Regions from separate parts of the Streptomyces thermocarboxydovorans genome, predicted to be linked through region 2. Evidence: riboswitches for the same ligand, from Rfam matches in the RefSeq annotation. Region 2 holds a riboswitch; the other holds the start of a gene.
What was found. Region 2 has a riboswitch for cobalamin ahead of ABD198_RS04755 (energy-coupling factor ABC transporter permease). Riboswitches for the same ligand answer to the same signal wherever they lie in the genome.
Positions count from the first base shown of each region.

Region 1: it holds a riboswitch for cobalamin, as region 2 does, so the genes downstream of both, ABD198_RS25870 (SCO2321 family membrane protein) here and ABD198_RS04755 (energy-coupling factor ABC transporter permease) in region 2, are expected to answer to the same signal.

Region 1 covers NZ_BAAAGU010000066.1:16,813-21,228, reverse strand. Annotated here, with positions in the region: gene ABD198_RS25880 (TetR family transcriptional regulator) at 1-205, shown strand, start outside; gene ABD198_RS25875 (MBL fold metallo-hydrolase) at 94-1,062, shown strand; cobalamin riboswitch at 1,195-1,333, shown strand; gene ABD198_RS25870 (SCO2321 family membrane protein) at 1,454-2,680, shown strand; gene ABD198_RS25865 (SCO2322 family protein) at 2,677-3,366, shown strand; gene ABD198_RS25860 (energy-coupling factor transporter transmembrane component T) at 3,848-4,416, shown strand, end outside.
Region 2 covers NZ_BAAAGU010000007.1:67,155-71,570, forward strand. Annotated here, with positions in the region: gene ABD198_RS04740 (hypothetical protein) at 45-416, shown strand; gene ABD198_RS04745 (hypothetical protein) at 579-1,316, shown strand; partial or broken gene ABD198_RS04750 (beta-ketoacyl synthase N-terminal-like domain-containing protein) at 1,719-2,015, opposite strand; cobalamin riboswitch at 2,049-2,229, shown strand; gene ABD198_RS04755 (energy-coupling factor ABC transporter permease) at 2,260-2,967, shown strand; gene ABD198_RS04760 (energy-coupling factor ABC transporter substrate-binding protein) at 2,964-3,347, shown strand; gene cbiQ (cobalt ECF transporter T component CbiQ) at 3,352-4,101, shown strand; gene ABD198_RS04770 (energy-coupling factor ABC transporter ATP-binding protein) at 4,098-4,416, shown strand, end outside.

The DNA.
Region 1 (4,416 bases), on a different contig from region 2:
CCGGCAGACCACGGCGATCATCCTGGACGCGATGGGCCTGGAGGAGGACCCCACGCCCGACCAGCTGTCCGCGGTCCGCGTGATCGAGCACACCTGGCACTCGGCGCTGATCACCTGGCTGTCGGGGCGTGCCTCCATTGCCCAGGTCAAGATCGACATCGAGACGGTGTGCCGCCTGATCGACCTGCCGGACGAGCGACGGTAGCGGGCGCCGGGCGGCGGCCGGACGGTACGCAGCCCGACGGCGCACGGGCGGCGCGTGGGCGGCGGCCCCGACGGCGCACAGACGGACGGCACGCAACCGAACGGCGCGTGGGCGCCCGCGAGGGAACGGCCCGCAGTCGGACGACCCGCGGGCGGCGGCCAAACGAGCGCTGGCTCGCCTACATGGCCGACCGGCTCGCCGCCGCCGGCGCCCCCGAGAGCCATCTGGCGCCGCTGCGCGCGGCCCTGGCCCGCGGCACCCTCCCCGCCCTCTCCCCCGCGCTCCCCGACCGCGAGATCGTCCCCGGCGAACTGCTCGACCTGCCGGGCCGCCGGCTGCGCGCCGTGTGGACGCCGGGCCACACCCCCGGTCACGTCTGCCTGCACCTGGAGGAGGAGCACCCGGCCCGGCTCCCGGGCAACGGCCGCCTCTTCTCCGGCGACCATCTGCTGCCCGGCATCACCCCGCACATCGGCCTCTACGAGGACCCCGACGACACCACCCCGACCGATCCCCTCGGCGACTACCTCGACTCCCTGGAACGCGTCTCCCGTCTCACCCCCGCCGAGATCCTCCCCGCCCACCAGTACCCCTTCACCGACGCCCCCGCCCGCGTCGCCGCCCTGCTCGCCCACCACGCCAGCCGCCTCACCGGCCTGCTGGCCCTGCTCGCCACCCCGCTCACCCCCTGGCAGCTGGCGGAGCGCATGACCTGGAACCGCCCCTGGGACGACATCCCGCACCCCTCCCGCACCATCGCCGTCGCGGAGGCCGAGTCCCATCTGCGCCACCTGGTGATGCTCGGCCGGGCGGAGGCGGTCCCGGGCAGCGGCCCGGTGACCTACGCGGCGGTATGACCTGGAATGCCGGGAGTTGGCGACATTGGCCCGAGTGTGTGTGGGACGAGCCGCGTGACCCGGACCGCGCGAGACGAGCCGTGTGACCCGGACCGCACGGGATCGTGAGGTGAGCCACCCCACCCGGCCCCCTGACCACGTGCGGGTAAAGTGGCGGCGTCGCTTCACGCCGTACGGGGGGAAGCCGGTGCGATTCCGGCGCTGACCCGCAACCGTGATCCGTCCCCGGAGGACGGTCAGCCGGAATGCCCCGCACGGATCGTGACCGGCTCTCGTGCCCGGCAGTCCGCCGGAGCACGGCACCGTCGAGGTATACGGGGCCGAGCCGCCGGGGTCTCCCCTGCCGCCCGCCCCCTGCACCGGCATCAAGGGAGAGAGGCACCCGCCGATCATGAACGTCCGCCGCTGCGCCGCGGTCCTGGCCGCCGTCGCCGTGATCGGCGCCGCCACCCCGGCCGCCGCCGACTCGTCCCCGTCCCCCGAGCCGTCCAAGGCCCTCCCCGCCGCCCTGTACGGCGACGGCGACCCGCAGTACGACGGGGTCTGGCGCCAGTCGCTGGCGCTGCTCGCCCAGGACGCGGCCGGCGTGAAACCGCCGAAGGCGGCCGTGGACTGGCTGACCGGCCAGCAGTGCGCCGACGGCTCCTTCGCCCCGTACCGCGCCGACACCTCGCGCGCCTGCGACGCCAAGACCCCCGTCGACACCAACCAGACGGCCGCCGCCGTCCAGGCCCTGGCCGCGCTCGGCGGGCACGACAAGGCGACCGGCAAGGCCGTCGACTGGCTGAAGTCCATACAGAACAAGGACGGCGGCTGGGGCTACACCGCGGGCGGCCCGAGCGACGCCAACTCCACCTCCGTCGTCATCGGTGCGCTCGCCGCCACGGGCGAGAAGCCGGCCGAGGTGACGAAGGGCGGCAAGTCCCCCTACGACGCCCTGCTGAAGCTGGCGCTGCCCTGCGAGGGCGACGGGGCGGGCGCGTTCGCCTTCCAGCCGGACAAGAAGGGCAAGCTGATCGCCAACGCCGACGCCACGGCGGCGGGCGTGCTCGGCCTGCTCGGCAAGGGCCTGGTGGTCGAGCCCGCGAAGAAGGGCACTCCTGAGCCCGCCTGCGAGAAGGCCGGCGGTCCCGAGCAGGCCGCGGTGAACGGCGGGGCGTACCTGAAGGACGAGCTGGCCAAGGACGGCCATCTGGTCTCCTCGCTGGGCGGCTCCGAGCAGCCCGACCACGGCAACACCGCGGACGCGGTGGTCGCCCTCGCCGCGCTGGGCGCGATGGAGCCGGCGAAGAAGTCCCTGGCCTGGCTGGAGAAGAACGCCGCCGGCTGGGCGGCGCAGAGCGGCCCCGCCGCCTACGCCCAGCTGATCCTCGCCGCCCACGCCACCGGCGCCGACCCGCGCGCCTTCGGCGGGACGGACCTGGTGAAGAAGCTGGCCGCGACCGGCCCCGCCGCCGAGAAGGAGAACGAGAAGGGGAAGCAGAAGGCCGCCGCCTCCGACGCGGAATCCGGCTCGGACTCCGGCTTCGGCGTCTGGTGGTACGTCGGCGTGTGCCTGGTCGCCGTTGTCGGCATCGGCTTCCTGTTCAGCGGCCGCAGGAAGAGGCAGCAGCCGTGATCCGCAGAACGCTCGTGCTGTTCCTGGCCGCGCTTCTCCTGCCGGTGCTGGCGGGAGCCGGTCAGGCGCAGGCCGCCGGGTACCGCTACTGGTCGTTCTGGGAGCGCGAGGGCGAGCAGTGGACGTACGCCACCCAGGGCCCGTCCACCGCCCGCCCCTACGACGGCGATGTCCAGGGCTTCCGCTTCTCCGTCAGCGAGGACTCCGGCGACGCGGCGAAGCCGCGCGGCACCGCCGACTTCGGCACCATCTGCGCCAAGACCCCGCCGAAGGACGGCACCAAGCGCGTGGCCCTGGTCCTCGACTTCGGCACGCGGGCCGACGCCCCGTCGGGCGAGCGTCCGCCCGCCAACCGCACGGCCTGCGCCCGGGTCCCCGAGGACGCGACGACCTCCGACGCGCTGGCGGCCGTCGCCGAACCCCTGCGCTACGACGCCAAGGCGATGCTGTGCGCGATCGCCGGCTACCCGGCGAAGGGCTGCGGGGAGCAGGTGTCCGGCAAGGCTCCGGACAACGCCACGGCGGACGAGGAGCTTGCCCGGGAGCAGTCCCCGGAGCAGTCCGGGGAGAAGGAGAAGTCCGCCTCGGACGGCGGGCCTTCGCTGGGGCTGATCGGCGGCGCCGCGGTCGTGGTGCTGCTGGCCGGTGCCGCCCTCTGGCAGGCCCGACGCAGGCATGGCCGATAGCACGCCCCGCGGCGGGCCCTCGCCCCTCGCCGGACGCCGCGAGGGCCTCCGGGGCACCTCCGCGAGCGGCGAGCCGGTCAAGTCCCCCGGTGAGAGCGCGGGGACCGGTCCGGCGCGGGCGGAGGCGGGGACCGGCCCGGCGCAAGCGGACACAGGGACGGCCCCGGCACGGGCGGACGCGGAGACGGGCCCGGCGCAGGCGGACACAGGGACCGGCCCGGCACAGGCCGACACAGAGACCGACCCGGCACAGGCCGACACAGAGACGGGCCCGGCGCAGGCGGACACAGGGACCGGCCCGGCACAGGCCGACACAGAGACCGACCCGGCACAGGCCGACACAGAGACGGGCCCGGCACAGGCGGACACAGAGACGGGCCCGGCACAGGCCGACACAGAGACCGACCCGGCACAGGCCGACACAGAGACCGGCCCGGCACAGGCCGACACAGAGACCGGCCCGGCACAGGCCAACGCGGGGATGAGCCCGGCGCGGGCGGGCACGCCCGCAGCCTGCCGCGGCCGGCCGGACGCGCTGCACCCCGGCGCCTGGTGGCTGTGGTCGCTGGCCCTCGGCACCGCGGCCACCCGCACCACCAACCCGCTCCTGCTGGGCCTCCTCATCGCCGTCTCCGCGTACGTCGTGGCCACCCGCCGCCCCGACGCGCCCTGGGCCCGCTCCTACGGGGTGTTCGTCAAGCTGGCGCTCGCCGTCCTCCTCGTCCGCCTCGTGTTCGCGACCGTCCTCGGCTCGCCGATCCCCGGCACGCATGTGATCCTCGCCCTGCCCGAAGTCCCGCTGCCCGACTGGGCGCAGGGCATCCGCCTCGGCGGCAAGGTCACCGCCGAGGCGCTCACCTTCGCGCTCTACGACGGCCTCCGGCTCGCCGCCCTGCTGGTCTGCGTGGGCGCCGCGAACTCCCTGGCGAACCCCTCCCGGCTGCTGAAGTCCCTGCCCGGCGCGCTCTACGAGATGGGCGTGGCCGTGGTCGTGGCGCTCACCTTCGCGCCGCATCTCATCGCCGACGTCCAGCGGCTGCGCGCCGCCCG
Region 2 (4,416 bases):
CGATCCCGCTCGATGCGCTCCCGCGCCGTCAGCTTCCCCTTGGCGTGCTGCGCCGCCGTCGCCTTCTCGCCCGGGCCGGCGAGAACGTCGCGGCGGATGCGGTCGAGCTCGGCGATCCACTCGTGCAGGGTCATCACCGGCTCCCTTGCCGGATCAGCACCGTCCTGGGCCACGGCGAGAAGCCGTTTCTCCACGCGTTCCAGGGATTCCCGCAACCGGCGTTCCAGTTCGGCGTCGTGCAGGGGGATCCGGTCGAGCAGGCCGCTGGTCTCCCGGATTTCGCCCGGATGTCCGCCGTGGTCCCGCTCAGCTGCCGCACGCTCATCGGAAACCCTTCCGACACGGGAGGGGTGGCGGATGCGCACATTCGGATCACCACTGTCCGTACCGGTCCCGGAGCGCCTCAACTGCGCTGACATGAAGGTGCTGCACGGCGGGTCCTCCCGCGGGGAACGCAGACCGTCAGCTTTCTGCCACATTCCGGGCGACCGCCCCGCAATCGCGGGCGCGAGGTTACGTTTCCTTCCGGAATGGTCCGCGTCGAACTTTTCTGAAAGGAACGGGAATTGCGTATCCGAATGGCTCTCGGCACGATGCTCGCCGCCGCCGTGCTCACCGTCATGGCGCCCGCCGCACGGGCGGCCGGCGGCGACGAGGCACGGCCCACCGAGCGGTCCTGCGGCACGCTGCGGCTGACGGGCTCGCTGCCGGTGCCGCCCGCGGGGATGGCGGTGGAGCGGGAGGTGTCGATCGGCGCGGACTGCACGGCCCGGTACGGCACGGTGCGGATGGTGCCGGCCGGCAAGGCCGAGGGCGCGGCGGCCCGGACCATGGCGGCGGCGTCCGGCACGAAGAAGGCAGCGTCCGGCGCGACGGCGGCGTCCGGCACGAAGGCGGCGTCCGGCACGAAGGCGGACGGCACTCACCGGGTGTCGAGCTGGAACGAGATGTACGACTGCTGCAACATCCGGATGACCGGCCTGTACACGGCCTCCGAGTGGACCACCGGCGGCAGCCGGGTCGCGGCCGCTTCGACCGGGGCCACCCAGCAGTTCAACCGCGAGCCGTGGAACGCCGGCTGGTCGCTGGTCTCGGCCCGCAGCGACACCGACTGCAGCGCCGACTGCGCGGTCTCCCGCACCGAGGCGCACGCGGACTTCGGCTACCGGGGCATCTTCGACCCGACCGGCTCCTGGTACGCCAACACCCACCACTCCTACGTGGACCTCGCCGCCGACGGCACCGCCTCATGCCGCTTCGACGTGGAGGCGCGGCACACCTTCGCCGGCTGGAACTGGCGCCACGGCTGCGCCTGACGGGCGGCGGCAGCAACCTGTCACGGACGCGGCAGCGGTGCGACGGCGCTTCCTGCACTCGCCGGGACCTTTTCAGTCTCGCCCGCCGTGCCGGGGCAGGACGGGCACGTCGCCCGCTGGTGGATCCCGGACCCCGAGTGCGCCTCCCTGGGCGTCCTCTGAGCACCCCCGGGCGACTTCTCCCCGGTGAGACCAGTTCGCCGCCCTCCTCGGACACCACGGACTCGATGCGGCCGAGTTCGATGCCGGCGGCCCGTTCGCTCCCCAGGGTGGCGCAGAACGTGCCCCCGGCGGCCATGGGGTTCAGATAGCGCGCCTTCAGCTCCTCGCTGCCGTACAGCTGCACCATGCTGGTGCCGAGCACCGAGATGAAGAGGGTGAAGGCCGCTCCGGCGTCGCCGTATCGACCGCGTCGGCCTCGGCCGGGGTGAGCCCGGCGGAGGCGAGGGCGTGGCGGATGACGCGTTCCTGGGAGGGGCCGTTGGGTGCGGTGAGGCCGTTGCTCTCGCCGTCCTGGTTGACGGCGCTGCCGCGCGGCACGGCCAGCACCCGGCGTCCCTCGCGGCGGGCGTCGGACAGCCGCTGCAGCACCAGCACGCCGACGCGCTCGGACCAGCCGGTGCCGTCGGCGTCGTCGGAGAACGCCTTGCAGCGGCCGTCGGCGGCCAGCCCGCCCTGCCGGGCGAACTCCACGCGCCCCGGTGGCGGCTTGTCACCGGGCCGTGACGCGAACTACTGTCACCACGCCTTGGTGACGGGAAACCGGTGTGATGCCGGTGCGGCCCTCGCCACTGTGATCGGGAAGTCCGGCTCCGGTCCTCACGGACAGCCACTGGGTCTTGGGACCCGGGAAGGCGGAGCACGGGCGGTGGTACCCGTCAGCCAGGAGACCGGCCAAGGCACGTCAACCATCCACGAGGTGCTGGAGAGGGTCTGCTGAGCCATGCACATAGCCGAGGGTTTTCTGCCACCGGCGCACGCGGTCGCCTGGGGCGTCGCAGCGGCGCCGTTCGTGATCCACGGAGCCCGGTCGCTCATCCGTGAAGTGAGGGAACACCCCGAGAGCACGCTGCTGCTGGGCGCGTCGGGAGCCTTCACCTTCGTTCTGTCGGCGCTGAAACTGCCCTCGGTGACCGGGAGTTGCTCCCATCCCACCGGTACCGGGCTGGGAGCGATCCTGTTCCGGCCGCCGGTGATGGCGGTGCTGGGCACCATCACCCTGCTGTTCCAGTCGCTGCTGCTCGCCCACGGCGGCCTGACCACGCTGGGCGCCAACGTGTTCTCCATGGCGGTCGTCGGACCCTGGGCCGGTTACGCCGTGTACGGGCTGCTGCGGCGCTACGACGTGCCGCTGATGGCCGCCGTGTTCTGCGGCGCGTTCCTCGCCGACCTGTCGACGTACTGCGTGACCAGTGTGCAGCTGGCGCTGGCCTTCCCGGACCCGGGCAGCGGATTCCTGGGCGCGCTCGGCAAGTTCGGCTCCATCTTCGCGGTGACGCAGATCCCGCTGGCGGTCAGCGAGGGGCTGCTGACCGTGCTGGTGATGCGGATGCTGGTGCAGTCCAGCAGGGGCGAACTGACCCGGCTGGGTGTGCTGGTGGCCGGGGCGGGGTCCGCCCGCACCGCGGAGCGGAAGGCGGTGGCCCGGTGAAGCGCGGCACCCGGATCAACCTTCTGCTGCTGCTCGCGGTGGCCGCGCTCGCCGTGCTGCCGCTGGTGCTCGGGCTCGGCGACCACAAGGAGGAGCCGTTCGCCGGGGCGGACGGGGAGGCGGAGACCGCGATCACCGAGCTGGACCCCGACTACGAGCCGTGGTTCTCCCCGCTGTACGAGCCTCCGTCCGCCGAGATCGAGTCGGCCCTGTTCGCCCTGCAGGCCGCGATCGGCGCCGGGGTCCTCGCCTACTACTTCGGTCTGCGGCGGGGCCGCCGCCAGGGCGAGGCCAGGGCGCTGGTCCGCACCGAACCGGAGCACGAGCCCGCGGGCGACGGGGGCGGCGGCGACGAGACCGCGTCCCGGCCGCGGAGCTGACCGGGTGCTGTCGATCGACGCGGCGGCGCACAGCAGTCGCTGGCGCCGCCGGCATCCCGTGGACAAGGCGGTGCTCGGTCTTGGCCTGACGGTGCTGGCGATCTCGCTGCCGCCGTGGCCGGGCGCGGCGCTGGTGATCGCGGCCGCGCTCGTCGGGCTGCTGGGGCCGGCGGGCGTGCCGGCGCGGCGGCTGTGGCGCGCCTGGCGGGTGCCGCTGGGCTTCTGTGTCACCGGGGCGCTCACCCTGCTGGTGCGGGTGGGCGGGCCCGGCGGTTTCCTGGCGCTCGCCGGCGACGGGCCGCTGCGCGCCGGGGAGTTGCTGCTGCGCACCTCGGCCGCCTCGCTGGGCGTGCTGCTGTTCGCGTTCACCACCCCCATGTCCGATCTGCTGCCCCGCCTGGTCCGGGCCGGGGTGCCGGCGCCGCTGGTGGACGTGGCGCTGGTGACGTACCGCATGAGCTTTCTGCTGCTCGACTCGGTGCGGCGGATCCGGGAGGCGCAGGCGGCCCGGCTGGGGCACACCACCCGCGCGGCCACCTGGCGTTCGCTCGGCGGTCTCGGCGCCACCGCGTTCGTCCGGTCCTTCGACCGGGCGGCCCGGCTCCAGGCGGGACTCGCCGGGCGCGGCTACGACGGCACCCTGCGTGTGCTGGTCCCCGAGGCGCGCGTCTCCGTCCGCTTCACGGCGGCGAGCCTCGCCCTGCTGGCGGCGCTGACCGCCCTCACCTTCGTCCTGGAAAGGCCCCTGTCGTGACCGAACCGGCCCTGGTCGCCCTGCGGGGCGCGTCGTTCGCCTACGAGGACGGGCCGCTGGTGCTCAGCGGCCTCGACTTCGAGGTCCCCGAGGGCCGCGCGCTGGCGCTGCTGGGGCGCAACGGCAGCGGCAAGACCACGCTGATGCGGCTGCTCAGCGGCGGACTGCGACCGCTGGAGGGCGAGTTGACCGTCGGGGGCCGGCCGGTGCGTCACGACCGCAAGGGGCTGACCCGGCTGCGGACCACCGTGCAGCTGGTGGTGCAGGACCCCGACGACCAGCTCTTCGCCGCCTCCGTCGGCCAGGACGTGTCGT